One region of the Halomonas sp. IOP_6 genome, then DNA from elsewhere that is predicted to be linked to it. Evidence: riboswitches for the same ligand, from Rfam matches in the RefSeq annotation. Region 1 holds a riboswitch; each other region holds the start of a gene.

What was found. Region 1 has a riboswitch for thiamine pyrophosphate ahead of tenA (thiaminase II). Riboswitches for the same ligand answer to the same signal wherever they lie in the genome.
Region 2: it holds a riboswitch for thiamine pyrophosphate, as region 1 does, so the genes downstream of both, K7H08_RS06950 (sodium:solute symporter) here and tenA (thiaminase II) in region 1, are expected to answer to the same signal.
Region 3: it holds a riboswitch for thiamine pyrophosphate, as region 1 does, so the genes downstream of both, thiM (hydroxyethylthiazole kinase) here and tenA (thiaminase II) in region 1, are expected to answer to the same signal.

The regions. Positions count from the first base shown of each region.
Region 1 is NZ_JAIRBO010000002.1:358,750-369,079, reverse strand. It holds gene K7H08_RS05215 (DUF835 domain-containing protein) at 1-644, opposite strand, end outside; gene K7H08_RS05210 (AAA domain-containing protein) at 641-5,488, opposite strand; TPP riboswitch at 6,215-6,371, shown strand; gene tenA (thiaminase II) at 6,462-7,160, shown strand; gene thiC (phosphomethylpyrimidine synthase ThiC) at 7,205-9,151, shown strand; gene K7H08_RS05195 (NAD(P)-dependent alcohol dehydrogenase) at 9,212-10,291, opposite strand.
Region 2 is NZ_JAIRBO010000003.1:153,947-164,276, reverse strand. It holds gene K7H08_RS06965 (CoA-acylating methylmalonate-semialdehyde dehydrogenase) at 128-1,627, shown strand; gene K7H08_RS06960 (hypothetical protein) at 1,677-2,384, opposite strand; gene K7H08_RS06955 (peroxidase-related enzyme) at 2,584-3,165, shown strand; TPP riboswitch at 3,265-3,372, shown strand; gene K7H08_RS06950 (sodium:solute symporter) at 3,362-4,750, shown strand; gene corA (magnesium/cobalt transporter CorA) at 4,785-5,753, shown strand; gene K7H08_RS06940 (NnrU family protein) at 5,886-6,464, shown strand; gene K7H08_RS06935 (alcohol dehydrogenase catalytic domain-containing protein) at 6,598-7,764, shown strand; gene K7H08_RS06930 (proline racemase family protein) at 7,776-8,825, shown strand; gene K7H08_RS06925 (DUF1289 domain-containing protein) at 8,822-9,043, opposite strand; gene arfB (alternative ribosome rescue aminoacyl-tRNA hydrolase ArfB) at 9,147-9,563, opposite strand; gene K7H08_RS06915 (flavin reductase family protein) at 9,687-10,298, shown strand.
Region 3 is NZ_JAIRBO010000006.1:129,475-139,804, reverse strand. It holds gene K7H08_RS12725 (metal ABC transporter solute-binding protein, Zn/Mn family) at 1-237, shown strand, start outside; gene K7H08_RS12720 (cupin domain-containing protein) at 374-1,066, shown strand; gene K7H08_RS12715 (DUF6164 family protein) at 1,088-1,453, opposite strand; gene gloA (lactoylglutathione lyase) at 1,455-1,988, opposite strand; gene K7H08_RS12705 (hypothetical protein) at 2,233-2,577, shown strand; TPP riboswitch at 2,633-2,728, shown strand; gene thiM (hydroxyethylthiazole kinase) at 2,753-3,562, shown strand; gene thiE (thiamine phosphate synthase) at 3,552-4,166, shown strand; gene K7H08_RS12690 (LysR family transcriptional regulator) at 4,163-5,083, shown strand; gene K7H08_RS12685 (DoxX family protein) at 5,175-5,582, shown strand; gene K7H08_RS12680 (DODA-type extradiol aromatic ring-opening family dioxygenase) at 5,654-6,391, shown strand; gene trhP (prephenate-dependent tRNA uridine(34) hydroxylase TrhP) at 6,384-7,754, opposite strand; gene K7H08_RS12670 (DMT family transporter) at 7,926-8,801, opposite strand; gene K7H08_RS12665 (serine hydrolase) at 8,905-10,329, opposite strand.

The DNA.
Region 1 (10,330 bases):
ACATATTTCATTTTCAAAATATTAGGTGATTCGGTATCTACAAAATACTCAACCTCAAGCGGGAGTGTTGAGTCAAACCTATCTGAGACTTGATTTATTTTATACAGATCTTTCACCTCTGAAAACACATCCTCTTTCAACACAACCTCTCTAAATAAATTGAAGTTTGTATCGAAAGCATTTTGAGCTTTACCCAATAAATTCCGGTAGCATTCGTCTGGCAAGTTGAGTGATACACTAAAATCTTGAGAGCCAGAACGTCTCACATCAGTAGACAGCATTCGGAAACTATACAATTCAAACTCGACTGGAGATGCTTCGTCAGTTACTTCAAAAAAGGTAGGTCTTAAATTCCCATCCTCTTCTGTAAACTTACTCATCGCATAGTACGTAAGTTTTATCTTTCCAGATTCCCACTCAATCAAATTCTCTTCTTGCAAATCATCAACAATAGCCAGCATTTCTTTACTCGTGAAACCAAAGTAATCCTGAATAGTTTCCATGCTAGTAGAAGTCAATGAATAAATAAGTCTAATTACAAACTCTTTAACAACCGGTAACTCGCGCTTCTTACTAACAGTATAATCCATAAAAAAAGACTTCATTGGTAAGCCAAAGCAAACCTTACTTATTTGAATCTTCATTTTTTAGCCTCCAGAAGTTGTGAATTTATAACCGAGTACTCTTTTCCGTTATTCCCTGAAATATACTTAAATACTCGTCCAAACGCAGAGCCTTCATTGTGACTCTGCCACATATCCGAATTACCAATTATGAACAAAGCTTCCTTAGCTCGGGAAAGTGCTACGTTTGCTCGGTTCTCTGAAGAAACATGACCCTGACTACCGCTTGAGTTACTTCTAACCAAAGAAACAATAATAATATCGTTTTCTTTACCTTGATAACTATCGATCGTGTCTACCTTTATGATTCCTTTTTCTAGTAATGTTCGAGCCCAGGCAACGCCATTGATCTCACGAATTAGATGCTTAACTTGTTCACCATACATACAAATGATGCCAATCTTAGGCTCATCATCTTCGATGAGGAGAAATTCAGCATTCTCATGAGACACTAGCTTACTCAGTAACTCCAATATAATTTCAGACTCATATCTATTGACATAACTTTTCTGGTTTGCATTCTTAGCCGTTGGTTTAGACTCAAAAGATTTACTTATAGCTTTACTAGTGTCAATCCAAGTCACTGGCGTACATATCTCTTCAAATATCTCTAGATAAGCTTTTTCCGTTACCCCCCTACCAGTTTCTAAACCACCTTCTTCTGAGTAAAAACATTCCGATACTAGGTTTCCTACAGCCGGAATCATTCGATATTGAATTTTAAGGAAACGCCCTACAGTCTTTCCATAACTAGACACAAATGCTCTTTCAAAATCACTGCGCTTGAACTCATCAGTGCTAACTGTTGGTAAGATTCTTTTTGCTGCCTTTATATGCTCATCATCAAATAATGGAGGGAGTTGCTTATGGTCCCCAACTAAAAGGACTTTTCGACCTACCTGCATTGCAATGGCAAGTTCACTTGCTGGCGATCTAGCAGCTTCATCAATAACTACTAAATCATAAATGTTCTCTTGGATCCCATAGTGGTTACGTCCTATCCCAACACAAGTTCCGCATACTAAAGTACGTGTCTTTGATAAGAAGTTTTGGAATTGCGATTGGCTAGAAGCCATAACGCTCAGCCACTCATTTGAAATAGAGACAATATTTTTGAATTTTGACAATAAATCACCAGAGAAAATTTCATAGTGTCTCGCCAGTGCTGAATAAATATACTCTCTATAATAAGCAAGCTCGATATCGACTAGGTTCAGATCCATACCTGCTTTCCGGGAAAAGAATTCCGATAATTTTTTGTTTAATCCTGTGATCTGATTCACTAAAGCGCCTGCGATGTCACTATCCGTGTCCTTCATGCGTGAAAGTATACGGTCTAATTGCTTACCAAATGACCTCTCAAATTCAGTAGCTACTTTTGTAAACTCTTCATCAATGCCTAACTCTCGTGCGACCCTAGTAATACGTTCTTCGTATTCAGCCTTAAATCTATCTCTATAGTGTTCTTGGAGCGCCTTCTCTCCTACATCGTCAAGCTGCTCAGAAAGTACATGCTGATCACCAAGACGAACGATATCTATTTCGGTGTTATTCCGTCCGAATAATGATCTAACTTTCTCAGTGGCATTATTGACAGCTTCGTGAGATTGACTGACCAATAGCACCCTTCTAGCACCATTAGAAATACAGTAATGGATGAAAGAACCAATAAATGCCGTTTTGCCGGTGCCCGGAGGACCTTGAAGCAAGCTTACCGGACCATATTTATACAAGCCTTTGAAAGCTTCTCGCTGCTGTTCATTTAGCTTAAAGATCACCTTCCCACTAGAGTCTAACTCAGTGTAAGAATCTAACTCAGCATCAGTTGGCTCTGATTGTTCAGTTGGTTCAACGGCAACTCCTGGGGAGAAGTAATCTGCAATATTACGGATAACACTTCTTTTATTTACCAAGTTCTCCGTCGCTAACTTCCTTTTATTTAATGATGATGCCGTCAATGCACCTTCAAGAACCAAAGTATCACCCTGCTCAACTCTCGCTTTACTCCGAATGTTTATTGCCATCGAATTTGGACCAATATCAACGAGAGTTCCTATTCTTCGCAGCTCTCCATGCCTCTCTGCATACACAAAAACACGTTCTGTATTTAAGTTAAAGTCTAAAGAAGCACTTTCGCTAGTATATTGAAACGTATACTTATCTCCCTGAATTCTCGGGTCTGTAGATATTTCAACTCTTGGGTTACTTTCATGTTCGGTTTCAACAAGAGCTTTCCAAACATCTCTTACATCCGTTACTTTGGAGCCTTTTATGTTAGTTGACGCTATTGTCACTTGATTAGAACTACCTCCCTCCGAGCTTGCAACATCTTTACAAAGTTCTTGGTATACCGGGCTTTCAAGTATTTCATCAAAAAAAACTTCAGAGCTTTCACCCTCAGACTCGCAAAAATGAATATCTCCACTTAGCTCGAAGGTTGATCTTTTCTTGTTACTGATGAAATCGTTGTGTTTAATCTCATCAAATTTAGCTGAAACAATAAATTTCTTTTCTGGATGAATAAGCATACTCAAGCGATGTTTCACGCCTGTGATTCGAACAGAAACTAAATCACCGTTATTTCCCTTATTTATTTCTAGATCTAGGTAGTACTTACCATCATCAGACAAAAACCCGCTCTGCCTATTCTGAAGGTTTTTATGATAAATCTTAAAAGTATTTACTAGTTTGAGAGGTGGGGGACTAATAATGCCCTCTAACTCATCATGCAGCTTTATAATTTCTTGGCTTGATATTTCAGGTAGTTCGCACAGTTGATTTACATATTTATTCAAATGAGTTAACTGCTTAAATACTGCCAATTCACTAATTATCTTCACAACAGCGTAACGATCTATACTTGCCGTAGGAATATTTTCGTGATTATCAGGAGAGTAAGTAGGCGTATATCTACTCTCATCTAGTTCGATGATATCGATAAACACCAAACCGTTGTCACTGACAATGATATTCTCGGGGTGTATATCACCATGATGAATATTTTCTGAATGCAATTCAATTAGTGACGATAGTAGCTGCTTGATCTGTAAAGTAGGATCATCAATTTGTTGAGACTCAACAAACTGCTTCCAGGTGCTGCCTTTTATCCATTCAAACTGGAAAAAGGCACAGGTCATTTGTGGGTTTAAGCCATAGTCAAAAATTTTGGGTAGACACTTTATATCTGCATTTTTTCTAATCTCTAACCTATTAAAAAATGACAGTAGCTGACTATTAACACCACCATCAGCTGACACGTCGCTCACCCCAAACCAAGCTTTCAGGCCAAATGAATCATCGATAGCTTTTAAGAAATTGAATGTCCCGTCAATCCTTACCGGGCTAGTGCCTCCAAAATCAACATAGATATTTTTTGAAGAGTGAAAGTTTGCTAACAGGCCTAGTTTATCTTCACCATCAGACTCACCTACATTCAATAGTTTATTAAGCTCAGTAAGAGCTTCTCGCAGATCTTTAAAACGAGCAGAAGCTTCAAGCTCTAACCCCCTTTCAAACCATTTTCCGAGCAGTTGGCATATTGAATTATCTTTAATTGGTTCCCAGAGGTAAATGCCATCTTCTTTTACAGGCGGCTTGCCGAACGCAATATAGTGACATGCAGCTGTAGCTAAATATACATCACGAGTAAAATGTGTACCGTCAGAATCATCGTACAACTCTTCAGGTGTTGCAATCTGGTTGTGCTGAAGAATTTTACGAATGTTAGACACTGTTTTATTTTTCGGGTCTGGATAGGTTGCCGTTAGGAAATTAGACAATACAACCTTACTTGGTAAAGATACCCAGATACTGTGATTGCCGAGGTCGCGGTGTGCTACGTCAATATCATGAAGGCTAGCTAAACGACTTACGAGAGCTTGAATTAGGTTGAGCCTATTTTCTTCAGTAAGCTTTGCACTGTTCTTTCTCACAAATGTATCTAGGCGTTCTTTTTTATTTGGCCATTCATACAATTCAACAAAATCAGAAGATAACTCGCTAGGTATATACTCTAATCGAAGATATGTATCCTTAAGTTCTTCATCTTGGCTTGCTATGTAGCCAAGTACATCACTTTCTCTGTGAGCTATTAAAGATCTTTGTTCTGGAGTTCTAGCATGCTCAACGATACAAGGAGAGGTGAAATTCCATCTACGCATCAGCGCTTTATAATTATGATTATCAGAACGTTGGCTGTGGTATTCAGAATACAATCCATCTCTATGCTGGAATAGAGGTTGGCCTTGTAAGACATAATTATTAGCTGAGTAATTTTTTGCTTTAAAATCGGCACTATTACTAGAAAATATTTTATCCCATTGTTTTAAGTTTTTATTAGGAGCATCCTCTTTTCGCTTTACCATCCATGATACATCATTTTTAAAATACTTCTTATAGACTTTTTCTTCGCCTATTTTAGAGAACTCCTCTAACGTGAACACATAGTCTTTTTCATCAGAATGTAGGTCCTCTTTACCAGCGGTTCCACATAAGACCACACAATGATCAACCCAAGGTACAAACCTGTTACTTAAGCGCTCTTTTAATTTAGTCGCTAATACTTGAGCCGACCTTCTAGCTTGGCGCACACCATTACTTCGATGTTCTTCTCGCCCATCAGGAAACTGTACTACCCACTTGCCATTTTTAGAAAAGATTTTCCCTGACCACTTTTTAAACTCAACGTTTATTATTCGGTCATGGGTTACGAGAATTAAATCGCCTTCAAATTCTCCACTTTTTCTTCCCCTCATCTCTAGGGATGAATAACCTTTCCAATTGTTAGGTAAAGTAGCCTCAAGCCTTTCGTTCGCTTCTCTTTCATAGCCGTTTATCCCTAGTGGGTCTAAACATTGTATTTTCATTATTTGACCTTCTATCCTCAAGAATAAATATTCTAAAGTTTGTCACATGCAACAAGGAGGAGAAAGCTCTAACATGAGCCCCCTGAAAATTTAAAAATAAGCTTTTATAGTCTTAACGGGTCTCAAACCTTGTACCACAAAACATGATCGCCAAAGTAGCCTACTAACTCACACGTAGATGGATAGAATCCATCTACGAAGACTGGACTAGGAAGAATCCTCTGAAAAGCTAACAGTGATTATACACCCCGCTACAAAACCCCAATAAACGCGCGACGGCACATTCATTGGGGTTTTGCAGCCACCCAATTTGACTCTACCCCATTGATTCCCAAGAGAGCAAAGCCAATTTTGGCAGCCTATCCAAAATTCGCGTGCTTGCGTGTTTTTCCCTGCTCAATAATTCTGTGCTCATGAACAGTATCTGAAGATATCTCTTATGAAACTGGTGGAACACGTCAAGGCGACCCTAAGGGTCAAGCGCTATAGCCTCCGTACTGAGAAAACCTATTGTTACTAAATTCGCTTTTTCATTCGATTTCACAACTTACGGCCCCCTGCCGCCCTATCAGGCCATGAAGTGCAGTAATTTTTAGAGTGTCTAGCAATCGAGAGACGCGTGGCGGCGTTAGGTTAGCCAAGTACATCAACGTTTCTAAGAAGCCTACTATTCACTCACTATCCCCCTTGCATCTCTTCTCTCGTCCTCCTAGACTGCTTGGCACTAACTGCTTGACGGGGTGCCGGTGAATCCGGCTGAGATGGCGCAGGGCGTATCCACTTGATACTGCCAAAGCGCTGGTCCCGCTGAACCTGATCCGGCTAATGCGCTGCTCCTATGACGAGCGCGGGTACCGGCGTAGGGATCAAGCGATGGCCTTGGCTAGCTCTTTCTCACGATCGCACGCCACCTTCAGCGCCATTCACTCGATCTCAATCGCTCGCCCTCCGGATCATTACTACCGGAGGCACCATGGGCTACCGCTTTGCTGATCTTACTAATGCCTGCCATGACGACTGGCGCGCCTATATTGAGCACGATTTTGTCCGCCAGCTGGGTACCGCCACGCTGCCAGAAGCATCCTTTCGCCACTATTTGAAACAGGATTACCTGTTTTTGATTCACTTCGCCCGCGCCTACGCGTTGGCCGCCTATAAAAGCCCTACGCTGGCTGATCTGCGCCAAGCCCATGAAGGTTTAAAAGCTATTGTGGATGTGGAGTTGGGTCTGCACGTGGGCTTTTGCCAAGAGTGGGGAATTTCCGAGCAAGAGCTGGAGGAGCTGCCCGAAGCCAGGGCTACCCTGGCGTATACCCGCTACGTATTAGACACCGGCAATCGCGGCGACCTGCTCGATTTACATGTAGCGCTGGCTCCTTGCTTAGTGGGCTACGGCGAAATCGCTAACTGGCTGAACGCTCAGCCTTCTACCCTACGCGGCAGCCAAAACCCTTTTGATGCCTGGATAGCGATGTACGAAAGCCAGGAGTTTCAGGCCGCCATGCAGGCTGAGCTTGAGTGGCTCAACGCCCGCCTTGCCGATGTTACCCCCGCCCGCTTTGCCGAGCTAAGCAAGATCTTCCGCGACGCCACGCGACTGGAAATCGATTTCTGGCAGATGGGTCTGGATCTGATAGACAGCGATCTAACAGACAAAAGTCGCACCCATTAAGCCAACACAATAACCATAATCAACAACGAAGGAAGACGACCGTCATGACGAAGACTTTAGAAACTAAAACTGTAAAAACTGAGACCTCAAAAAGTAAAACCAGCCACTTTTTAGCGGAAACTGCCCAGGTCGATGCCGCTGCCATTCAGCCGCTGCCCGCATCGCGCAAGGTGTACGTTGAAGGCTCACGGCCCGATATCCGCGTGCCGTTTCGGGAAATCACCTTGTCGCCCACTAAAACCAGCAGCATTGATGAAGAGAACCCGCCGCTGCTGGTGTACGACACCTCTGGCCCTTACACCGACCCAGCCGCCAACAACGATTTACGCAAAGGCCTACCCGCCCTGCGCCGCGCCTGGATTGAAGAGCGCAACGATACCGAGTTCCTTGACGGCCCCACCAGTGAGTACGGCAATCGCCGCGCTAACGACCCCACGCTTGCTCAGTTGCGTTTTGATTTAACGCGCACCCCGCGCCGGGCAAAACCAGGTAAGAATGTCACCCAACTGCACTATGCGCGCCAGGGCATTATTACCCCTGAAATGGAATTTATTGCCATTCGCGAAAACCAGCGCCGCCAAACATTAGGCACCGCTGAAGTTGAGCGTATTCTTGGTCACCAACATCCTGGCCAGAGCTTTGGAGCAAAACTGCCAGAAGAGATCACGCCGGAATTTGTGCGCGACGAAGTCGCCCGAGGGCGCGCAATTATCCCCAACAATATCAACCACCCAGAATCCGAGCCGATGATTATTGGCCGTAACTTCCTGGTCAAGATTAACGGCAACCTGGGTAACTCGGCAGTTACCTCGTCGATTGAAGAAGAAGTCGACAAAATGACCTGGGGTATCCGCTGGGGATCGGACACCATCATGGACCTTTCCACTGGCCAGAACATTCACGAGACCCGTGAGTGGATTATCCGCAACTCGCCGGTGCCGATTGGTACAGTGCCGATCTATCAAGCGCTTGAGAAGGTCAACGGCATTGCCGAAAACCTGACCTGGGAAGTGTTCCGCGACACCTTGATTGAACAAGCTGAACAGGGCGTGGATTACTTCACCATTCACGCGGGTGTGCTGCTGCGCTATGTGCCACTAACCGCCAACCGGGTGACCGGTATTGTCAGCCGGGGCGGTTCTATTATGGCCAAATGGTGTCTGTACCATCACCAGGAAAGTTTCCTGTATACCCACTTCGAAGAGATTTGTGAGATCTGCAAGCAGTACGACGTAGCGTTTTCTCTGGGCGATGGCCTGCGCCCCGGCTCAGTCGCCGATGCCAACGACGAAGCGCAGTTCGCTGAACTGGAGACCCTGGGTGAGTTAACAAAGATTGCCTGGAAACACGACGTTCAGGTGATGATCGAAGGCCCTGGCCATGTGCCCATGCACTTGATTAAAGAGAACATGGATAAGCAACTCGAGGCGTGTCATGAGGCACCTTTCTATACCCTCGGCCCACTGACCACCGATATCGCCCCCGGCTATGACCACATCACCTCCGGTATTGGCGCGGCGATGATCGGCTGGTTTGGCTGTGCGATGCTTTGCTATGTCACGCCGAAAGAGCATTTGGGTCTGCCGAATAAAGATGACGTGAAAACCGGCATCATCACCTACAAGATTGCTGCCCACGCAGCGGATTTGGCCAAGGGACACCCGGCCGCCCAGCGCCGTGATAATGCGCTTTCCAAGGCACGCTTTGAATTCCGCTGGGAAGACCAGTTCAACCTGGGGCTAGACCCGGACACCGCCCGTGAATTCCACGACGAAACCCTGCCGAAAGACTCCGCCAAAGTGGCGCACTTCTGCTCCATGTGTGGGCCGAAGTTCTGCTCCATGAAGATCAGCCAGGAAGTACGCGATACCTATCGGGACCGCGCGCCGGAAAATACCGCTGAAAGTGATTCCGAGGCAGTCAAACGTGGCATGCAGGAGCAAGCGGAGAAGTTCCGCCGCGAAGGCAGCGAGCTGTATCAGGAGGTGTAAAGTAGCACCTTGCTGAAACGTCTCGCTGACTAACGTGGCCCCTTGAGTGTTAAAGGAACACTATGAGACCTCAAGGGCCACTTTCAACACGCCGTCGCGCTGATGGGAAAACAGATCGTAAGCATCAACGATGTTTTCCAGGGCGTAGCGGTGGGTCACCATGGGGCCAAGATCCAGTCGCCCTGCGGCAATAATGCTCATCAGTCTGCGCATGCGCTCTTTGCCGCCAGGGCAAAGTGACGTGATGATCTTGTGGTCACCCAGGCCCGCACAGAAAGCACTCAGCGGTATGGTCAGGTCTTCAGAGTAAACGCCAAGGCTTGATAGCGTGCCGCCGGGCTTTAACACCCGCAATGCCGATTCAAAGGTTTGCTGCAGGCCGAGTGCTTCAATCGCGGCGTCCACACCGCGCCCGCCGGTCAGCTTTAGAACCTCCTCGACGACATCAACCTGACGAAAATCTAGGGTGACATCGGCGCCCATCTGCTTGGCCATTGCCAAACGTTCATCGACACCGTCGACAGCAATAATCATCCCCGCCCCACGTAACCGCGCACCTGCTGTCGCACACAGTCCAATCGGGCCTTGCGCGAACACCACCACCGTGTCGCCAATATTGATTCCCGCTTTTTCGGCACCCGCAAAGCCGGTCGACATGATATCGGGGCACATCAGCACTTGTTCGTCGGTTAGGCCGTCTGGCACGGGCGAGAGATTGGCCTGGGCATCAGGCACCAATAAGTACTCCGCCTGGGCACCGTCGATGGTATTGCCAAAGCGCCAGCCGCCCATTGGTTTATAACCGTGGCTGTGGTGGCCACCATCTTGCGAGGAGCAACCATCTTGGCAGGCATAAGAGGTGAAGCTCGGGCAAATCGCACCGGCGATGACGCGCTGGCCCTCTTGGTAGCCCTTTACGTTGGCGCCCAACTTTTCAATCACGCCCACCGGCTCATGGCCGATGGTTAAGCCTCGCTCAACGGGATATTCACCCTTGAGGATATGAATATCGGTGCCGCAGATTGTGGTAGTGGTGACACGCATCAGCGCATCATTGGGGCCAATCTCGGGAATGGGCTTGTCGTCAATCTCAATGCGGCCAGGCTCAACAAAAATAGCGGCTTTCATCATAGTAGGCATGGAACGGCTCCTATTGAAGTGAGTGATACCCCATCACTA
Region 2 (10,330 bases), on a different contig from region 1:
TGCTTACTCAGCGCCGAGTTGGCTAACTCTTTATCAAGTGGCTAATTGACGTTTACGTCAACTTGCTGATATACCCTAGAGTTCATCTTTGCGTCTCATAACAAACACAACGTTGAGGAAGGAAGTCATGTCCGTTCGTGAAATCCCTATGTATATCGATGGCCAGCCAGTCATGTCACAAAGCCAGGATTGGCGTGATGTGGTCAACCCTGCGACTCAGGAAGTGGTTGCCCGCGTACCATTCTGTACCGCCGAAGAGGTGGAACGTGCGATTGCCAGCGCTAAAACAGCTTTTAAAGGGTGGCGTAAAGTGCCGCTTGGCAAGCGCATGCGCATCATGCTGAAACTTCAGGCACTGATACGCGAAAATACTGCTGAATTAGCCGCGCTAATTACCGAAGAGCACGGTAAAACCCTGCCTGACGCTGAAGGTGAAGTAGGGCGCGGTTTAGAAGTCGTTGAGCACGCTTGTTCAATTACGTCGCTGCAGTTGGGTGAACTGGCGGAAAACGCCGCGAATGAAGTCGATGTTTACACTATGCACCAGCCGTTGGGCGTTGGCGCAGGTATTACCGCCTTCAACTTCCCGATTATGCTGCCCTGTTTTATGTTCCCGCTTGCCATCGCAACGGGAAATACCTTTGTCCTGAAACCGTCTGAGCAAGACCCCAGTTCCACCATGCGGCTGGTTGAACTTGCCCATGAGGCGGGCGTTCCAGCCGGCGTTCTAAACGTGGTTCACGGCGGTCCTGATGTTGCCAACCAAATCGCCGACCATCAGGATATTAAAGCGCTTTCGTTTATTGGCTCGACCCATGTGGGCTCCTTGCTTTACAACCGTGCCGCCGCCGCTGGAAAGCGTATGCAGTCGATGATGGGAGCTAAAAACCACTGCGTTGTTATGCCGGATGCCAACCGCAGTCAGGCGATTGATAGCCTACTCGGCTCGGCGTTTGGTGCTGCTGGCCAGCGCTGCATGGCTAACTCGGTTGTCGTGCTAGTCGGTGAAGCGCGAGAGTGGCTGAAAGATATTGAGGAAGGCGCGCGCAGCATGAAAGTTGGCCCTGGCACTCAGCGCGATGCAGACCTAGGGCCGCTTGTCTCACCACAAGCGAAAGAGCGCGTTGAACGCCTGATTTCAGCGGGTGAGAAAGAGGGTGCTAAGCTGCTGGTGGACGGCCGTGATTGCACGGTAGAGGGCTATCCAAACGGCAACTTTGTTGGCCCAACTCTGTTTGCCGATGTGACCGCTGATATGACGGTGTACCGGGAAGAAATTTTTGGCCCCGTGCTATGCGTGATCAGTGTGGAGACGCTGGATGACGCGATTGCGTTTATCAACGCTAACCCTAACGGTAACGGTACGTCGATCTTTACTAACTCAGGCTGGGTAGCACGGCGCTTTGAAACCGATATCGACGTAGGCCAGATTGGTATCAACGTGCCGATCCCTGTACCCGTCGCGTACTTCAGTTTTACGGGTTCGCGAGCTTCCAAGCTTGGCGACTTGGGGCCGAATGGCAAGCAGGCAATTACCTTCTGGACGCAGACCAAAACGGTCACTGCCCGCTGGTTTGAGCCAGAAAATGTATCTAGCGGTATTAATAGCACTATTTCGTTGAGTTAATTGCACCATGAAAAAGCCCCGCGATAAGCGGGGCTTTTAACGTTTCGGCTTAAGTATCCTGAAATAACGGCAGACTTCTTTTTAGGAGTTGGCCGATAGGGCCAAGCTGACTGGCGTGCATAACGAGAATGGTGGGAGTGGCAGTTTGCGTTTTTGCGTTGTGAGGAACTATGTGAGGAACTAGCAGCGCAAATTCACCTTCTTCGAGATGAAATTCATGCAGCTCACGCAGGCCATCAGGCGTTTCACACTGAGAGCAGCGGTAGTTATCATCTTCGCCATAAACTAAGCGATGATACATTTTGAAGAGCGTATAAATGGCTAAACCACCTTTCAAAGCAGGCCAGCGGGCAGGTGTGCTGCGCAGCGTGTCAGAAACGATGATGCCATCGGCTTCTGCGCTGGCGAATACGCTAGCTAGTGGTGCTGAGATGAGCGACGTGCTAGCGCTTAACGATGTCTCGTGTTCTTGAGGGTTCGAGGAGACCTCGTTAACCACTCGGTGGAAATCATCTAAAGAGGCAAGCGGGAAGTCCTTGTGCTTTAGATCACTTGGCTCGAAGCCGCCGTTTTCCCAGCCATGGATAACCCGGAGGGTGGCACGCGCGTGATGCATAGGCAGGGCAAGAAGGGTGTGCAGCATTACCCGGATATGAAGCTGACGCTCATCGGTGTCGTTTTTAAATGCGCAATAAGGGTCGGCAAAAAGAGTATGCAAGCGCCCAGGCGTATGCTCTTTGGCTTCGGAATAATGCATTTTGGTGTCCCTGTTAATTGCCGTTTGATGTATTTACTGCACGGCTTATAGGTCATTGAATAGTTGAGAGTATGGACAGCGTTAGCCGCGATTGAAAGTCACTTTGTTTAGTGTTTTGTTACCGAATCGCGTTATCCAAAAACATAATTGTTTAATCAAAACAAAAATTTAAAGCTCAATCAGGAAGTGAGGTGTAACGATGACTAATCGACTTAGCCGTTTCCGTGTACCAGAAACGCTGGATGAACTGCCTGACGATATTCGCGATGCAATATTAAAAGTGCAAAGCAAGGCGGGATTCGTGCCCAATGTATTCTTAATGCTAGCGCATCGCCCTGAGGAGTTCCGCGCTTTTTTTGCTTATCACGATGCTTTGATGGAGCGTGAATCCGACACGCTGACTAAAGCTGAGAAAGAGATGATTGTTGTGGCTACCAGTGCTCGCAATCGTTGCCTCTATTGTGTTGTTGCCCATGGCGCGCTATTGAGAATTTATAGTAAAGACCCTTTAGTCGCTGACAATGTCGCTATCAATCATCTGGCGGCAGGGCTAAGCGAACGCCATCGAGTAATGCTGGACTTTGCATTGCACTGCGGGATTGAGGTTGGGGAGTTCTCTGCCGCGTGGCAAACAACATTAGAGAAAGTAGGTTTTACGCTAGAGGACTGTTGGGATATTGGCGCCATTGCTGCTTTTTTCGGCATGTCGAATCGGTTAGTGACCATGACGGGTACGCCCCCCAATGAGGAGTTTTATTTGATGGGACGCCTACCGCGTTAGTAGGATAAAGACGCACATCTAGGCGTGACTCGCGGATAAATTTTACTAACGCCCAGCCTTTACTAACGAGCCGCTTTCGCCGAGGATAGCGTCTCCATTCACTGTCGCCAGGGGAGCCCGCAGCTGTTGGGCTGAGAATGCGCACTGCGCAGACCCTGGAACCTGATCCGGTTCATACCGGCGGAGGAAGTGCGACATGCCTTACCTAACGTCAGCCGTACTTGGTACGGCGCTATTCTGTTTTGCTTTTCTGGGCCTGCGTGCACGTCATGTGCAGGGGTCGCTTGATGACTATGTCACAGCAAGAAACTCGCAAACCGCTTCCACACTTGGATTCTCCTTTTTAGCCTCGGGAATGGGCGCCTGGATTCTGTTTGCGCCGCCTGAAATTGGTGCCTTTGTTGGTCCTTTAGCGTTGGCAGGCTATGCCATTGGCTCTGCGCTGCCGTTTATCGTGTTGGGGTTGTACGGACCAAAAATTCGTCGTGCATTGCCAGAAGGCAGAAGCATCGCCGAATTCGCCCACGCCTGTTACGGCAAGGGGGTGCGTCATTGGGTGCTACTGGTATCCGTAGCCTACATGGGCTGTTTTTTAGCAGCGGAACTGACGGCGATAGGTGCTATTACCGCGCTACTTTCCGATGTACCACCTGCACTAGTGATTATTGGCGTTGCGCTCACTACCTTGGTGTATACGGTGATTGGTGGGTTGCGCGCAAGTCTCGCAACGGATCGCTGGCAGGCATGGCTTTTACTAGCCCTGTTATTAGCCGTAGGTAGCGTTGCGATTTGGCGGCTACCAACCATGCCGAATGATGCAGTCATGCCCTCTATTCCTATTGCAAGTGCGCTCAGTGTTGCCCTGACGCTCGTGATTGCGGTGACCGCCGCCAATCTTTTTCACCAGGGCTATTGGCAGCGTGTATGGGCTGCCCAAGATGACCAGAGCTTAGGTCGTGGCGCTTGGCTAGGCGGCGGTCTGACCGTACTGGTTGTGATGGTGATCGGCGGTGTCGGCATCATGGCCGCCATGAGCGGTGTTGCTTTGGGAGAACCACCTATTCCTTTCTTTGCGCTGTTAACAGATGCGCCTGCCTGGGTGGCGTTACCTGCATTGGTGTTGGCAGTCACGCTAGTGACCTCAAGTGTTGATACGCTGCAAAACGGTATAGCGTCGGTGATAGTAGGGCGTGGCGGTGAACGACATGCAACATCTTTAACGACCGCACGTTGGATAACGGTCGCAATGATGGTGCCGGTGGTATTTATTGCCCTGCAAGGATTGTCAGTTCTACGGCTCTTCTTGATAGCCGACTTGCTTTGCGCTGCCATCGTGGTGCCTGTGCTGCTTGGCCTGTGGCAACGTATGACGCCAGTTGCGGCGATTGGTGGCGGTATCGCTGGGTTAGTAGGGGCAATACTGCCGGGATGGCTAAGCCAGGGAAGCATCGCAGCTGGCATCATGGCGGCTACCTTTCCAGGCAGTATCCCAACGTTGGGGCCTTTTCTAGGGGCGTTGCTGGCGTCTATTGTCGTCAGCGTTACAATGGCATATCTGCCTAATCGACGAAGCGTTAGGCCGTAACGTTAAGCCGTGAGCCAACTTAACAGGGACGATCATGATTCGCAGCCTACTAACGACGTCAGAAGGCGATGTGCGCGAAGGCGATGAACGCCTAATCGATGACTGGCAAGCGATGCCTGGCAGCCACCTATGGATAGACATGAAAGGTGAGCCTGAGGAGCGTGAACGCCAGCTATTGGAGCGTTTTGATTGTCATCCAATGGCAATTCAAGATGCCCACAAAGAGCGCCATCCGCCGAAAATTGAAGAGTTTGAACACCATACCCTGATTATTTACCGAGGTATTTCGTCGTTTGATGCTCAGCTAAACTTTGTGCCTCAGCAGGTGTGCCTCTTTATTGGCGAGCGTTTTCTAATCACGCTGCACGCCGGTGAGGCGCTTAGTATTGAACGACTCTTTAATGAGCACGGGAAAACGCTGCTGGCGCTATCTCCCGAGCGTGTCGCACTGAAAATTATGTACACTTCGGCAGGCTTCTATATCGATAGCTTACTGGAGTTTGAGAGCGAGCTAAGCGATATAGAAGATGAGCTTTTGGAAGATGGTAACGATGTGCTGATGCGGAAAATCACCGCCTATCGTTCACGATTAGTAAAGATGCGCCGTGTTTTTAGCTACCACAAAGGCATTACCCAAGAGCTTACTGCCTATGACTATGCCCATCTGCCTCGCGGAGAAAGTGAAACGCTGCATGCCATCACGGATGTAGAGGAGCGCTTTGAGCGCCTATATACACTGACACAAATGTATTACGACATTTGCGGTGATCTCATTGATGGTTACATCTCGATTTCCTCTCACCAGCTAAATATCACCATGCGGGTATTAACGGTGATTACTGCCATATTTGTGCCGCTGACGTTTATTGCCGGTATTTACGGCATGAACTTTGAGTATATGCCAGAGCTGCGCTATCAGTATGGATACTTTTTTGTTTGGGGAGCCATGCTGGGTATCGGTGGTAGTTTAATCTGGCTATTTAAACGCAAAAACTGGTTTTAAACCGAGCTGGTTTTAAACTGGGTCAGATGGTCGCCATCGGCGAAAAGTTGATAGTTCGCCATGTGATTTGAGCGCTAGTGTGGCATCCTCGCAGTCGACCAATGACCTGCAAATAACCTGAGAGCCACTTTTATGACGATCATGATTATTGGCCTGCTGATTTTTCTTGGCAGCCATTCTGTGAGTATCTTTGCTGAAGACTGGCGTCAGCGACAGATTGTTAAACACGGCGAAAACACCTGGAAGATAGCGTACTCCGTAGTGTCAGTGATTGGACTGGCAATTGCTATTTACGGTTTTGGCCAAATGCGCCTAGACCCTATCTACGTTTGGTTTCCCCCCATGGGCTTACGCCATGCGGTAGCACTACTGATGGTGCCTGCCTTTATTATGCTGGTGGCAGCCTATGTGCCGCGTAATGCTATCAAAGCGAAGCTTGGTCATCCGATGATGTTGGCCGTAAAAATTTGGGCATTTTCACACTTATTGGCTAATGGACGACTTGGCGATATCATCTTTTTCGCAGCATTTTTGGTGTGGGCTATTCTGGCCTTTAAGGCAGCCAAAAAGCGTGATCGCCTGCAGCCCGTTAACCCAGTGCCAACCTCGGCTCCCGCAACAATAGCCACCGTCGTTATTGGCTTGATAGCGTATGTTTTATTCGCACTTTATCTGCATACATTAGTTATTGGCGTGCCTGTTTTTAGCTAGAAATTATTAATAAACATTAACGGCGTCAATGGCTTATATTCGTTGACGCCGTTTTTGTTTTTAACTCTTTAGTAATAGCAAAAGTTTGTTATTGTCAGCTAGGTTCATCCAACGTTTCACAGGGGAGAAATTTATGGCCGAAGCTGTACCTCAAGTACCGAAAACGATGTCTGCCATGTTGTTAACAGGCCATGGTGATGTAGATAAATTGCAGTATCGGCAGGATGTTATTACCCCTAAACCAGGGGCGGGGCAAGTGCTGGTTCAGGTAACGGCAACGGCCAAAAATAATACTGACCGAAAAGCGCGTGAAGGACTTTACCCTACGAAAGGGAAAGAGGAGGTCACATCGTTTGCGATGGGAGGCTCGCCCACACTGACGTTTCCTCGTATTCAAGGGGCTGATATTGCTGGACGCGTGGTGGCAGTAGGCGAGGGCGTGGATGCTGCTCGTATTGGAGAACGAGGCCTGCTCGATTTTAATATTTATGCTGATAAGCGTCGCGATATCAATCTGACGCCAGATTATTATGGCCACGGGGCTGATGGTGGCTATGCTGACTTTGTCGTAGTACCAGCCGATCAGTTTCATCATGTTCCCAACCCTGAACTGCACGATGCAGAGCTTGCTGCGATGGGGATGTGCTCGTATCAGACGGCTTATCACATGATGACGTCTGCCAACATTAGCGCGGGTGAACGTGTGCTAGTGACAGGCGCCAGTGGCGGTGTTGGAACGGCGTTAATTCAGCTTTGTCGGATCGTGGGCGCTATTCCTTACGCTGTCAGCCAGCCGGATAAAGCCGATGCGCTTCTGGCGTTGGGTGCAGAAGTAGTCATCGATCGGGGTGATTTATCGACATTTGTTGAGCGTGTATTGGCGACCACCGATGGTAAGCCGATTGATGCAGTGATGGACTTGGTCGGTGGCCAGATGACCGATCTGTTTATCGATACCATGATTGTTGATATGCAAGGCCGTAGCAGTTATCCGCGGCTTTCCATTGCAGGTGCAAGTGGTGGCAATATCAGCGAGATTATGTGGACTCGCGTCTACTTGTACCAAGTGCAGATTTTTGGTGTTTCCCATGGCACTCGCGAAGAGGCTGAACAACTGATCGAGTGGATTCGTAGTGCGGCGCTAAAACCAGTACTGCATGCGGCCTTTAAACTATCAGATCTACATAACGCTGAGCGCTACTTTGTAAACCGTGGCAGTAACTACTTGGGAAAAATAGTTATTGTTCCTGATGCGCAGTGGGAAACCCATGGTGCACCGTTTTCCCTCACCACCGCCTAGGAGCAATGTTAATGAAGAATCTGCATACGATTCAACTGATGGATACTCATGCCGGTGGTGATGTTAGCCGAATTGTGACGGGGGGTATCGACGTACTTCCTGGTGCCACGGTACGCCAACAAATGGAATTTCTGCGTGATGATGCCGATGGCTTGCGGCGGCTGCTGCTAGAAGAGCCGTATGGTATTCCGGAGATGTCGGTAGATCTGTTGGTGCCTTCCTCGCATCCAGACGCCGTCGCGGGCTATATCATTATGGAAGTCATGGGCTACCCGATTTATTCGGGTTCTAACACGCTGTGTACAGCCACTGCTGTGTTGGAAAGCGGTCTTGTCCCCAAGAAAGAGGGGATTCAACGCTTTAAACTGGAGGCACCCGCAGGCTTGGTGCAAATTGAAGCAAAGGTGAGCAATGGGGTAGTAGAGTATGTTACCTGTGAAGGCCTGCCAAGCTATATCGACACCTATCGCGACACGATTCAAGTTCCGGAACTTGGAGCAATTACTTACTCAGTCGCTTACAGCGGTGGCTTTTATGCCTTGGTAGATGCTGAAGAGTTAGGCTTCAAGCTAGTACGCAGTGAGGAGCAGGCGCTTGCCGCTTGTGCTTATAAAATTGTTGAGGCGATCCAAGCGCAGCGCGGCTTTTCCCACTACACCCTGGGAGATGTAGGGCCATTGCCGTTTTTACATTTTATGGGGCCGGAAGAGAAAGTAGCTGAAGGCTATATTCGCTCGCGTTCAACAACGTATGTACATCCTGGTGTTATTTGTCGTAGCACCACTGGCACGGGCACCTCAGCGCGGTTGGCGCTGATGAATTATGAAGGTCGGCTGACAATCGGTGATAAGTTAGAAACCGTATCACTACGTGAAACGGGGTTTATTGGTACCTTCACCGGCACGCATCAAGAAGGCGCTTATCAAGTGGTGGAGAACACCACGACTGGCCGTAGCTATGTATTGGCAGAATCAAAAATCGTGATTAACTGCGATGATCCAATGGTGGCGTGTGGCGAACTGCATCACATTCTGAGTGACCGGCATACAGCAGAGGGCTAGCGCTCTTCTCTGCGTAATGCGTCGACATAGCCTGTTTGCTCAAGTCGCTCCCATACCGGGGTCTTCTCGGCCTCGGTCATACTTCCCCAGCAGGCAATTTCATCTAGCGTCCGGCCGCAGCCTTGGCACAATGAAGAGGCTGGATCAATGTTGCATACCTGAATGCAGGGCGACAGCGGACGAGCAGCGCAGAGTGTAGTGGATGAGTCGCTGGACATGATGGCTAAGCTCAATGCAGTGGTGAGAAAACGGCGCTAGGCGAGAATTACTTACTCTGTTCACTTCTTATGGTCAGTGCATAGCATAAATTCAGTTCACGTCTTATGAGAGTGGCACTTTACCACGCAGTGACTTCGTTTTGCCTTTACGAGTTTTGTGGTCCACACGGCGTCGCTGTGAGCCTTTGGTGGGCTTAGTTGGCCGCCGCGTTTTCTGCTGTTTGCCAGCACTTTGAATCAGTGCTTTTAAGCGTGCAAGAGCGTCCTCTTTGTTCAATTCCAGGGTGCGATAGCTTTGCGCTTTGATAATCACCACGCCCTCTTTACTAATACGCTGATCAGACAGCGCCATTAAACGCTCTTTATAAATCGGCGGTAGTGTAGAGCTTTGAATATCGAAACGTAAATGCACCGCAGAGGCGACTTTATTGACGTTTTGGCCACCCGAGCCTTGCGCTCTGATCTGACTAATATCGATTTCCCAGTCCGCTATCGTCACGTTATTTGAGATAGTGAGCATTCAGTTCCTTTATGTCGCGTGTGGCTCGTAAGGCTAGCATACTTAGCGCCGAGGAGCCGATTTGAGAAGGATTAAGGCGCGTCGCGTTGGCATGTATTTATAAACACTCCCATAGGAATACCCATGAATTACTTACTAGATGAACAACCTTTGAGTGCTGGTGTTATCTACCGTTTGCTGTCAGGCAGTGTCTGTCCAAGGCCAATTGCATGGGTGTCAACTCAAGATAAGAACGGCAACACAAACCTCGCACCATTCTCCTTTTTTAACGTAGCCAGCGTTAATCCCCCCATCCTGGCTTTTTCACCGCTGCTCGACGGCAGTGGGCTGCCCAAAGACACGCTGCGCAATTTAACCGAACTAGCTGAGTGCGTCGTGCATATAGGCAATGAAACGTTGATAGAAGCGCTCAACACGACCAGCGCGAGTGTTCCTCCCGAACAAGATGAGTTCTTATTAGCGGGGCTAGAGAAGGCTGAAATGCCGGGAATCAGCGTGCCACGTATTGCAGATGCCCCGGTCGCATTTGGCTGCAAGCTGCGCGACTTAATTCGTTTCGGCGATCAGCCATTAGCGGGAACGCTAGTGCTTGCTGAGATTGTCGCTATTCATATTGATGACGCGATATGGGATGGTCGGCACATCAATATGGACGTGCTAAAGCCAGTAGGGCGCTTGGCAGGCAGTGATTATGTACGCATCAGTGACCGCTTTGTGCTTGAGCGGCCTGCGTAATCTAGCTAACCGATGCAATAAGCCTGTGTCGT
Region 3 (10,330 bases), on a different contig from region 1:
GTGCAGGCGCTGTTCCACGAGAACATGACCAACCAAGCAATCATTAACCAGCTTGCCGAAGAAACTGGCCTGCCGATTGCTGGCACACTGTATGCCGATGCGCTGGCGAGTGAGGGTGAAGCCAACACTTACTTAGGCATGATGCGTCATAACGCGAACGTGCTGCACTCAGCATTGGCTCAGCCGGGTCATGACGATCATGCTCATGAACACGACCATCATGGTCATGATCATTAAGCGAAAAAGTTAACTATTGAATACCGCCGCAGGGCGGTATTTTTTTGCGTTGCATTTTGTCCCAGGGATGGGGAGACTTGCACTACTGCTGTAAATTTTCATCTCTGTAAATTCCCCCCTGCAAAGAGCCAACACCATGCGCCTGAACGCCGATTTTAGCCACTTTGCCAGTGTCACGCCGGATCAGTACCATTGGGTGGACTCCCCCAGCGCGGGCGTAGAGCGCATGATGCTAGACCGCATTGGCGACGAAGTCGCCAGAGCCACTAGCTTGGTACGCTACGCGCCCAACAGCCAGTTCAACCGCCATACTCATGGTGGTGGTGAAGAAATTTTAGTGCTAAAAGGTGTCTTTGCCGATGAGCATGGCCGTTACCCGGCAGGCAGCTACTTACGCAACCCGATTGGCACTGGTCATACCCCGCAAATAGGCGAAGAGGGCGCACTTATTCTGGTGAAGCTACACCAGTTTGATGAAAACGATATTCTGCAACTGGCCGTGCCTGCCCATAGGCTGCCCTGGCAGCCAGACCGACGGCCAGGTATTACTTACAAAATGCTGCACACCTATAGTTCAAAACAGTATGGCCCAGAGCGGGTCAGCCTAGAGCGCTGGGAAGCCGATACACTAGTGTCTTATCCACCGCTTGCCGGTGGTTTAGAGCTGTTTGTGCTGGAAGGCTCTCTGCTCAGTGATGAGCAGGAATATGCTAACGGCAGCTGGTGCCGCTACCCAGTAGGTGCGGCACCTCAGTTACGCGCGGGTAATGAAGGCGTGCAGCTTTATCTAAAACGCGGGCACTTAGCCACTGTTAAGCTACCCAGCTAATCTACAAAACTGTTTACAAATCTAGCCTACCAAGCCAATAAACGGCAGCAGCGTTAATAGGGCGATCAGCACCACGGCAACGATTACCAGTACGACTTGCACGGGGTGGGCGAGGAAGCGCCGCCATAATGTTGGTGCATTGCCACTGGCAACCGCTTCTTCGTGCTCTCGCCGTGCTTTAGCTTGACGCTTTTCCTGATACGCCGCCAATGCCGCTTCAGCGGCCTCGCGCTGAGCAGTGTTACGCAGCCAAATTGCATCGACACCCAGGCGAAAAAAGCCCGCCTGGGTTTCATAGACATCAAAGCCCTGCTCATCTAGCAACTGGCGTACTTCCAACGCCTCTTCATCGGTCACATGGCTTAGCCGAAACAGCAAGTGGGCCATATTAGTCGCCCATGGCCGCCATACGGTCTGCCTGAATCACTTCGATCCAGTAGCCATCTGCATCTTTGACAAAGATAACGTCTTTCATCTTGCCCTGGTCCGCGCGCTTGATGAACGTCACCTCATGCTCATCAAACCATGCTTGAGCAGCTTCTAAGTCAGGCACACTAAAGCAGATATGACCAAACCCTTGAGGCTCAGCGTTACCGTCATGATAGGCAAAATCCTGCTGATCTTCTGTGCCCCAGTTATGCGTCAACTCCAGCAAGCCTTTCTGACTGAAGGTCCAGGCAGTGCGTGCTTGAGTATCTTCTGGCACGTTATCGCTGCTTTCGAGATTGGCTAGGAAATAGAGCGAAAACTGCATCTCTTCGAAATCCAGTCGGCGTAGCACCTGCATTCCAAAAACCTTAGAGTAGAACGCTAGCGCGCGTTCGGGATCCTTCACCCGCAGCATGGTGTGATTTAAGCGAAACCCTTGGGTTTGCGGCGCTACGGGCGCGACTCCGGAATGTTGTTCACCTTGAAAACTCATTTTGCTCTCCTGTCGCTAATGCTGATCATTGAATCCATTGAGCCTCACTTACCGCTTACCATGAGGGCTTTAGAGCCATAATACCAGCCCTTACAAGCATGTAGGATTCACTAACGCAGCGTCACATTAAGCGCACTGGCAATACTAAACAAAACCCCTACACTTATTATTCATAAACTTTACAAAAAGCAGTTCCCGCAACATGAGCGATGCCCCACCTTTGAGGCGCCCACAGGAGTTTTCCATGACCGCGATTGATATGACCCTCGGTGACCACATAACGTTAAAGCAGTTAGCCCATGCCATACACAATGGCTTTTCACCGATTGTGGAAGTTGAATCAATGGATGGTATCTATAAGGTTCGCTTCCATCACGCGAACGGTGTTTCTGATTTAACCAATGCTGAGGGGCATGTCAGCACGTTTTTGGGCACCGGTGAGATTCGCGACACCCTTGGACAGCTGGGCCTCACTCATGGCGTGCTTACGTTTGCCGACCAGTGTGGCGATGAAATGATTGGTGTTGAGGGTAAGGCGATAACGCCTGATGAGATGCTCACCTACGGAACACGCATCTCGTTTCGTTGATATTTGCTCATAGCGTTTCCCAGGCTTTACAGATTGATCTAAGCCAAGGATAGTACCATCACGACAGGGGCGCCCATGCTTCACGGGCTGAGAAGCACCCTTTGAACCTGAACCGGATAACACCGGCGTAGGGAGTCGTGATGCAGCTGCATCACCTCCCAGCCGGGAGGATATTATGCCTTCACGCCCACTCGGCGATTATCTCAGCGATCTGCGCACTACCACACCGCTGGTACATTGCATTACAAACTACGTGGCGATGAACAGCACCGCTAATTTGCTATTGGCGACAGGTGCTTCCCCTGCCATGCTGCATGCTCAAGAAGAGGTGGCTGAGTTCACGGCTATTTCTGGCGCGCTATCCATCAATATTGGCACCCTTTCCTCTCCCTGGGCTGACGCCATGGTAATTGCCGCGCGCACTGCTCATGAAAACGATATTCCGTGGGTGCTTGACCCTGTGGCTGTTGGCGCCACCACATTTCGCCAGCGCCTTTGTGAGACATTACTGGCTTACCAACCTAGCGTTATTCGTGGCAACGCCTCAGAAATTCAAGCACTTAATGGATTAGCCAGCCAGGGGCGTGGGGTCGATGCGACGACTAGCACTCAGGAAGCTACCACCGCTGCCATTGCGCTAGCCCAGCAACATCGCTGCGTAGTGGCGGTCACTGGCGAGACCGATTTCATTACCGATGGCACTGTCCATTATCGCCTTAGTGGAGGACACGCGCTGATGCCCAAAGTGACTACCTTAGGCTGCGGATTGAGTGCGCTGGTGGCAAGCTTTGTGGCCGCAAACCGCGCGCAGCCGCTGGAGGCTAGCTTGGCCGCCTTGGCGTGTTTCAGCATCGCTGGAAGCCGTGCAGGCGAGCAGGCTCAAGGCCCTGGCAGTTTCCAGGTGGCGCTATTGGACGCGCTGTATCAATTATCCCCTGACGACCTTTCGACTCTTGCTCAATGGGAGGCGGTGCATGCCGTTTGATCTTTCACTCTATTTAGTCACCGATGCTGGTCTGTGCGCTGGCATGGGTCTGGAAAAAACCGTTGAAGCTGCTGTGCAGGGCGGCATTACCATGGTGCAACTACGCGATAAACACGCTAGTGACGAGCATATGATCGCCCAGGCCAAACGTCTCAAAGCGATGTTAGCAGGTAGCGGCGTTCCACTGATCATTAATGATCGCCTGAACGTGGCGTTCGCCAGCCAAGCGGATGGCTTACATGTCGGGCAAAGCGACACAGCTGTTCAAGCAGCGCGAGCCACTCTTGGCCAACACGCCATTATCGGGCTTTCGATTAACACCCTAGCCCAACTTCAGGAGGCACCTGTCGAATTGCTCAATTACGTCGGTTTAGGGCCCGTGTTTGCGACGGACAGTAAACAAGACCACGCCCAACCAATTGGCTTTGATGGGCTGGCACAGCTTGCCAATGCCTGCCAACTTCCCAGTGTCGCGATTGGCGGACTAAAAGCTGAACACATGGCTCAAGTGAAAGCCGCTGGGGCAAACGGTGTTGCGGTTATTTCTGCTATTTGTGGTCAGCCAGACCCCCGCCTGGCTGCACAGGCATTCCACGCGCAATGACCCAGCTCGACCATATCGCGGCGTTTGTAAAGGTCGCTGAGCTGGGTAGCTATACCCGCGCGGCCGAGGCGCTAGACCTTTCTCGCACGCGGGTATCTCGCCAAGTGATGGCGCTTGAAGAGGCATTGGGCGCTCGGCTTATTCAGCGCACCACCCGGCGGCTGCACCTCACTGAAGCGGGAGAACGCTATCTCGTTCGTGCGCAAAGCATTCTGATCGCTTTGGACGAGGCAGCGGCAGAAATCGGCAGTGGCACCAGTACGGTGAGCGGGCAGTTGCGCATCAATGGCCCGATGAGCTTCGGCACACGCTATCTTTCACCGCTGGTTGCACAGTTTATGCAAACGCACCCTGGGCTTGAGGTGCGTTTGGATCTCAACGACCGCCGCGTTGATTTGCTGGAAGAGGGCTACGATGTCGCCATTCGTATTGGCAACCTGCCCGACTCTAGCTTAGTGGCGCGACGGCTCACCCAGTGCCGGATGCTGTTTTGCGCATCACCTGATTACCTCGCCCAGTATGGCACGCCGCTGAATAGTGAAGACTTGGCATCTCACCGCTGCCTTCGCTACCGAAGCGGCCAAAACAGTGGCGATTGGCGGATTGGTCATCAACTACTTAGTATTTCTGGTCCCCTAGAGAGTAATAATGGCGATATGCTGACGCATGCAGCTGAAGCAGGCTTAGGGATAGCGCAACAGCCCAGCTTTTTAGTGACTGATAGCATTGCAAACGGACGCCTAGTGCCGATTCTGCAGGACTTACCGCCGGCTTTGCTAGACATCCATGCGCTTTACCCAGCCCGACGCTATTTACCTGCCAAAGTAGAGCGCTTTATTGAGTTATTGGCGGCGGCGTGGGGTGACCCACCAGTATGGGAAATTGAGCTCGGATTGTCGCCTTTATCGCAACAGTGAAGTGCATTAACAGTGGATTATCTCAGTGGCTTTCATCTGTAAAGTGGCACTATCGCATCCAACGTGATGCTCGCGACTAAGAGAGACGGCTATGACCACTACTAATACTTCACCACTCACCCTCCATGCCACCGCCTTGCTACGTATCAGTTTAGGCGTAATGGCCTTAGCTCACGGCTTGCTTAAGGTGTTTGTCTTCACCCTGCCAGGCACTGTCAGCTATTTTGAATCCCTGGGCTTACCGGGTGTTCTTGCTTACTTAACCATTGCTGCCGAAGTAGGTGGTGGCCTAGCACTTTTACTGGGCATCTATACTCGTTGGGTAAGCCTTGCTCTAGTCCCCGTGCTGCTAGGTGCAGCCTCGGTACACCTGGGTAATGGCTGGCTGTTCTCAAACCCGGGTGGTGGCTGGGAATTCCCTATTTTCTGGACGATTGCTCTGGTGGTACAGGCAGGCCTAGGTGGCGGTAGCGCTGTTGTCAGCCGCAAATTCGCTTAACCGCTCTGCCCGCATTGGCTTCGGCTTGTGCGGGCATCATTGGCCCGCTATAGGCTAACGGAGGTACTAAGATGCTACCCAGCCTGTTTATTTCTCATGGCTCCCCCATGCTGGCGCTGAATAAAACGCCGGCCCACGCTTTCCTACGCGAACTGGGGAAGCGCCTCTCCCCTCGTGCGGTGGTCGTCGTATCAGCCCACTGGGAGAGTCTTACGCTCAAGGTCAGTACTAGCGCACAACCAGAGACGATTCATGATTTTGGCGGGTTTCCACAAGCTCTTTTCGAGTGCCAGTATCCGGCCCCTGGCAACCCTGAATTGGCTGAACAAATTGCAGTGCTATTGGGCGCCGAACGCGTAGAGCGCGGCCTTGATCACGGCGCCTGGGTACCACTCTCGCTGATGTTTCCAGAGGCCAATGTACCGGTCGTTTCCCTGTCGCTACCTGTGCGCTGGGAAAATGACGCGCTAGTCACGCTCGGCGAGCGCCTATCAGCCTTGCGAAAAGAAGGGGTTCTGATTATTGGCTCGGGCAGCCTGACCCATAACTTATATGAAACCCTGCCCCAAGGGAGCCCCACCCCCGCCTGGGTAGATGAGTTTGCCCAGTGGGTTAGCGAACATATTGAAGACAATGATCGCCAGGCATTACTTCACTGGGAGCGTGCTCCAAAAGCGCTGGAAAACCACCCGACCCCAGAACACTTCCAGCCCTTACTGGTGGCCATGGGGGCAGGCGGAGATGGAACTCAGTTACACCACAGCGTGGAACATGGCGTACTGGCGATGGATGTCTACGCGTTTAGCTAATAGCAGTACCTAATGATACGGATTGGTTTTTTCTGGGCGACCCCAGATCGCGCATTAAAAGCGCAAATTCACTCTGTTCCGGGCTAATGCTAACACCTGGCACGGGGAGGCGAACTCGGTGCCCTGAGCCAGGTGCAGCGCGCTGGGCTTCGCCGCGAACGTTCTCCATGTGTTCAAGCACGAAGCGGTGATTGCCACTTGGCAACATGAGCTCCATGCTATCCCTCACTTCAAAGCGGTTTTTGACCTCGATGTCTAACCAGCCACGAACAGGATCGTAGCCCAGCACTTCACCGACAAACTGTTGGTGCACACCGATGGAGCTACCCTGCTGATAACTTTGAAATTCATCGTGAACATGGCGACGATAGAAGCCTTCGGTATACCCTCTGTTCGCTAAGTTCTCCAGCTCATCCATTAATCCCATATTAAAGGGGCGGCCAGCAACGGCGTCATCGATGGCGCGGCGGTAAACCTGTGCGGTCCGTGCGACGTAGTAATGAGACTTTGTCCGCCCTTCGATCTTAAGCGATGCTACTCCCATTTCTGTCAGTCGCGCCACGTGCTGTACTGCACGCAAATCCTTGGAATTCATAATGTAGGTGCCATGCTCATCTTCATACACAGGCATCAGCTTGCCAGGGCGAGTGACATCCTCGATCAGCGCTGAGAGCTCGTCCTGGTCGGCCACCGCCGTTTCAGCGACGTGCTGAGCTGGCAACAGGTCACCCGTATCATCTTGAGTGGCTGCTATGGTGTTATATTTCCAACGACAGGCATTCGTGCAGGTGCCTTGGTTGGGGTCGCGGTGATTAAAATAGCCAGACAGCAGACAGCGTCCTGAGTAGGCAATACATAGCGCACCATGAACGAATGTTTCGATCTCTAAACCTGGGCACTCTGCGCGTATTTCGCCAATCTCTTCAAGGGATAGTTCCCGCGACAAAATAATGCGGCGAATACCTTGGCGCTGCCAGAATTGAGCGGCGGCCCAATTGACGACATTGGACTGCACCGACAGATGGATCTCTTGATCTGGCCAACGATCGCGAACCATCATAATCAGGCCCGGGTCTGACATGATCAACGCATCGGGTCCGGCCTCAATGACAGGCTCCATATCCCGTAGGTACGTTGTCAGCTTGCTGTTGTGCGGAGCAATGTTGGAAGCAACATAGAATTTCTTACCTCGCGCATGTGCGTACTCAATACCACGATGCAAATTATCGATTTTAAAATCGTTGTTACGCACCCGGAGAGAGTAGCGCGGCTGACCTGCATAAACGGCATCTGCCCCATAAGCAAACGCGTAACGCATATTTTTAAAGGTACCGGCAGGCGAGAGTAATTCGGGAGCTTGCATAGACAGTCACCGTTATCAGGACGATGGCGCGCGTGCGCAGTGATGAAAGTGCCGGATTATAACCAGCTCAAACAGCCTGTCTTGCTCAGCTATCTACTTTGCTGACCCAGATCAAAAAGTAACGACCACAAGCCTCTTTTGACACATATGACGATGAATAACAGCCGCGTTTTACGCCGTTGGGCGGGGTTTCAGCGTCGTACGGCGGTCATGGCAAGCAATTGCTAATCCGCTGCCCATAATCAGCACACTGCCCACCCATACCCACAGATCTGGCAGCTCTCCCCAGAACCACCAGCCAAGCAGCACCGCCCACAGCATTGCGGTGTAATCAAATGGAGCAGCAATCGCGGCAGGGGCAAAGCGGAATGCCAGGGTAATAAACGCGGTCGCGCCAATACCCAAAACACCCGAGACCAAAAAGCCAAGCCAGTGCCAGGGCTCTGGGGTTTGCCAAACCCAGGGCAAACTCAGAGCAGTGACGATAAAGGGCACTAACGTCATGTAGAACACCATTGCCCACAGGTGCTCCCTAGCACCGTAGCGCCGCGCAGTAATCATCATCAGTGCATAAAAGAAAGCCGCTCCCAAGAGGGTTAGCGTGCCAAGCTGGAACGCATCACCGCCGGGGCGAACCACAATCAGCACGCCAGCAAAGCCAACTAACGACGCTATTAATACGGGTGGATCGATTCGCTCGCCAAGCAACGGCACTGAAAGCAGCGTTACAAACAAGGGCGCCACAAAAGCGATTGCCGTGGCCTCTGCGAGTGGCAGCAGGGTTAGCCCCCAGACAAAACACACCATCGTGGCGGTATAAATCAATCCTCTGAGAAGGTGTACACGGGGGCGCTTGGTATGCAACTTGCGCAATCCGCCTGCAAAATGCGCCAACAGGGCAATGAGCGGTAATGACACGAGCGTACGAAAGAAAATAACCTGTAGCGGCGAATGGACCTCGCCTAGCCACTTCGATACCGCATCACCGAGCGCTAAGAACAGAACTCCTAAGCACATGCACAGGATACCTTTTAACGACGTTGTCACGACGCTCTCCTTTTGCCCTTTGGACACTTTATCAGCCGGGATTAACAACTAATAAAAAACCCCGCCAATGTGTCACTGACGGGGCTGCGGATCTAACGTGGCTTTACAAACTTGCGTTGACCACCATGCACTCCATCCCCTGCGCCTGGAGCGTTCTACAAGCGCGTCTGGCGCGTGCTTCGTCCAAGGCGACAACCCTGGCGCGGAATACCGGCGTTTGACCAGCTAAAGTATCGATAGCAACCCGCCCCCCCACTTCATGAGGCAGGCGCTGCGCTGCCTGACGTGCCAACTGCTCTGCTCGCGCTGCCTGGCTAAAAGCACCTACCTGGATACCCCAATCACCAGCAGTAACAGACCGTTGAGGCGTAGCTGCCAATTCGCGCTCACGTTCAATAAAAGCGTTCACCGGGTCTGGTCTACGGGTGACAGGAACTTCTGTCGGTGCCTCCATTGAGCGCGCGAGACGATCTTCAATTTCAACAGCCGGTGCAGACGCTGGTGAAGGAGAAAGGGTTGTCGCTGCCAAATTATTCGAAGCCGCTGTATTATTCGAAATCGTTACATTACTGGCCATGACAGGGCGATTAGAGGCTGGCGGTGTCGACATGGGGCGTTGGCTAGGCGCGTTAGAGCCAGAGAAAGCCATAAACTCTCTAGAAAAAGTGGTATTGGCCAGCCACGTTTGCTGGTCACGCAGCGCTGCACGAGCAAAGCTACGGTCTAACAAGTTGGCCATGTGAGAATCACGAGATGACCCACTAAAGCCACCCATAACAACGCCCACCATACGGCGATCCCCGTGGACGGCCGTTGTCGCTACATTGAAACCAGATGCACGAATGAAGCCGGTTTTAAGGCCATCTGCACCGGGGTAGTTTTTCACTAAGCGGTTATGGCTGGTGTGCCGGGTACCACGATAGGTGAACTCCTGGAGCCCAAAGTAGTGGTAGTACTGTGGGAAGTCCTGCATCACGCGCACAGAGAGTGTCACCATATCCCGTGCCGTGGTGACCTGCTGATCATCAGGTAGACCCGAGGCATTACGGAACGTGGTGGCATTCATGCCTAGCTCGCGCGCTTTTGCGGTCATCAGCTGAGCGAAACGCTGCTCGCTACCACCTAATGCTTCAGCCACCACGACGGCAACATCATTAGCAGAGCGCACTGCCAACGCACGAATAGCAGAATCAACAGGAATGGTACTACCTGCAGAAAGCCACAGTTTTACAGCAGGCATGGCGGCAGCTTGAGCAGACACAGGAAGCGGCTGATTAAGACTGAGCTGGCCACTCTCCAATGCTTCAAATGTAAGATAAAGCGTCATCATTTTGGTTAACGATGCGGGGTAGCGACGCTCATCGGCATTCTCGGCGTACAGCACCTCTCCGTTTTCCAAATCCACAACAATCCCAGCATAACGCGGATTTGCATGAGCACTCGATATCGTGCTTAGCAGCAATACCATTAACGACAGCGGAAGCCACCAACGCACGACGATCGTTGCGCATATTCCCCTTGTTGCCATA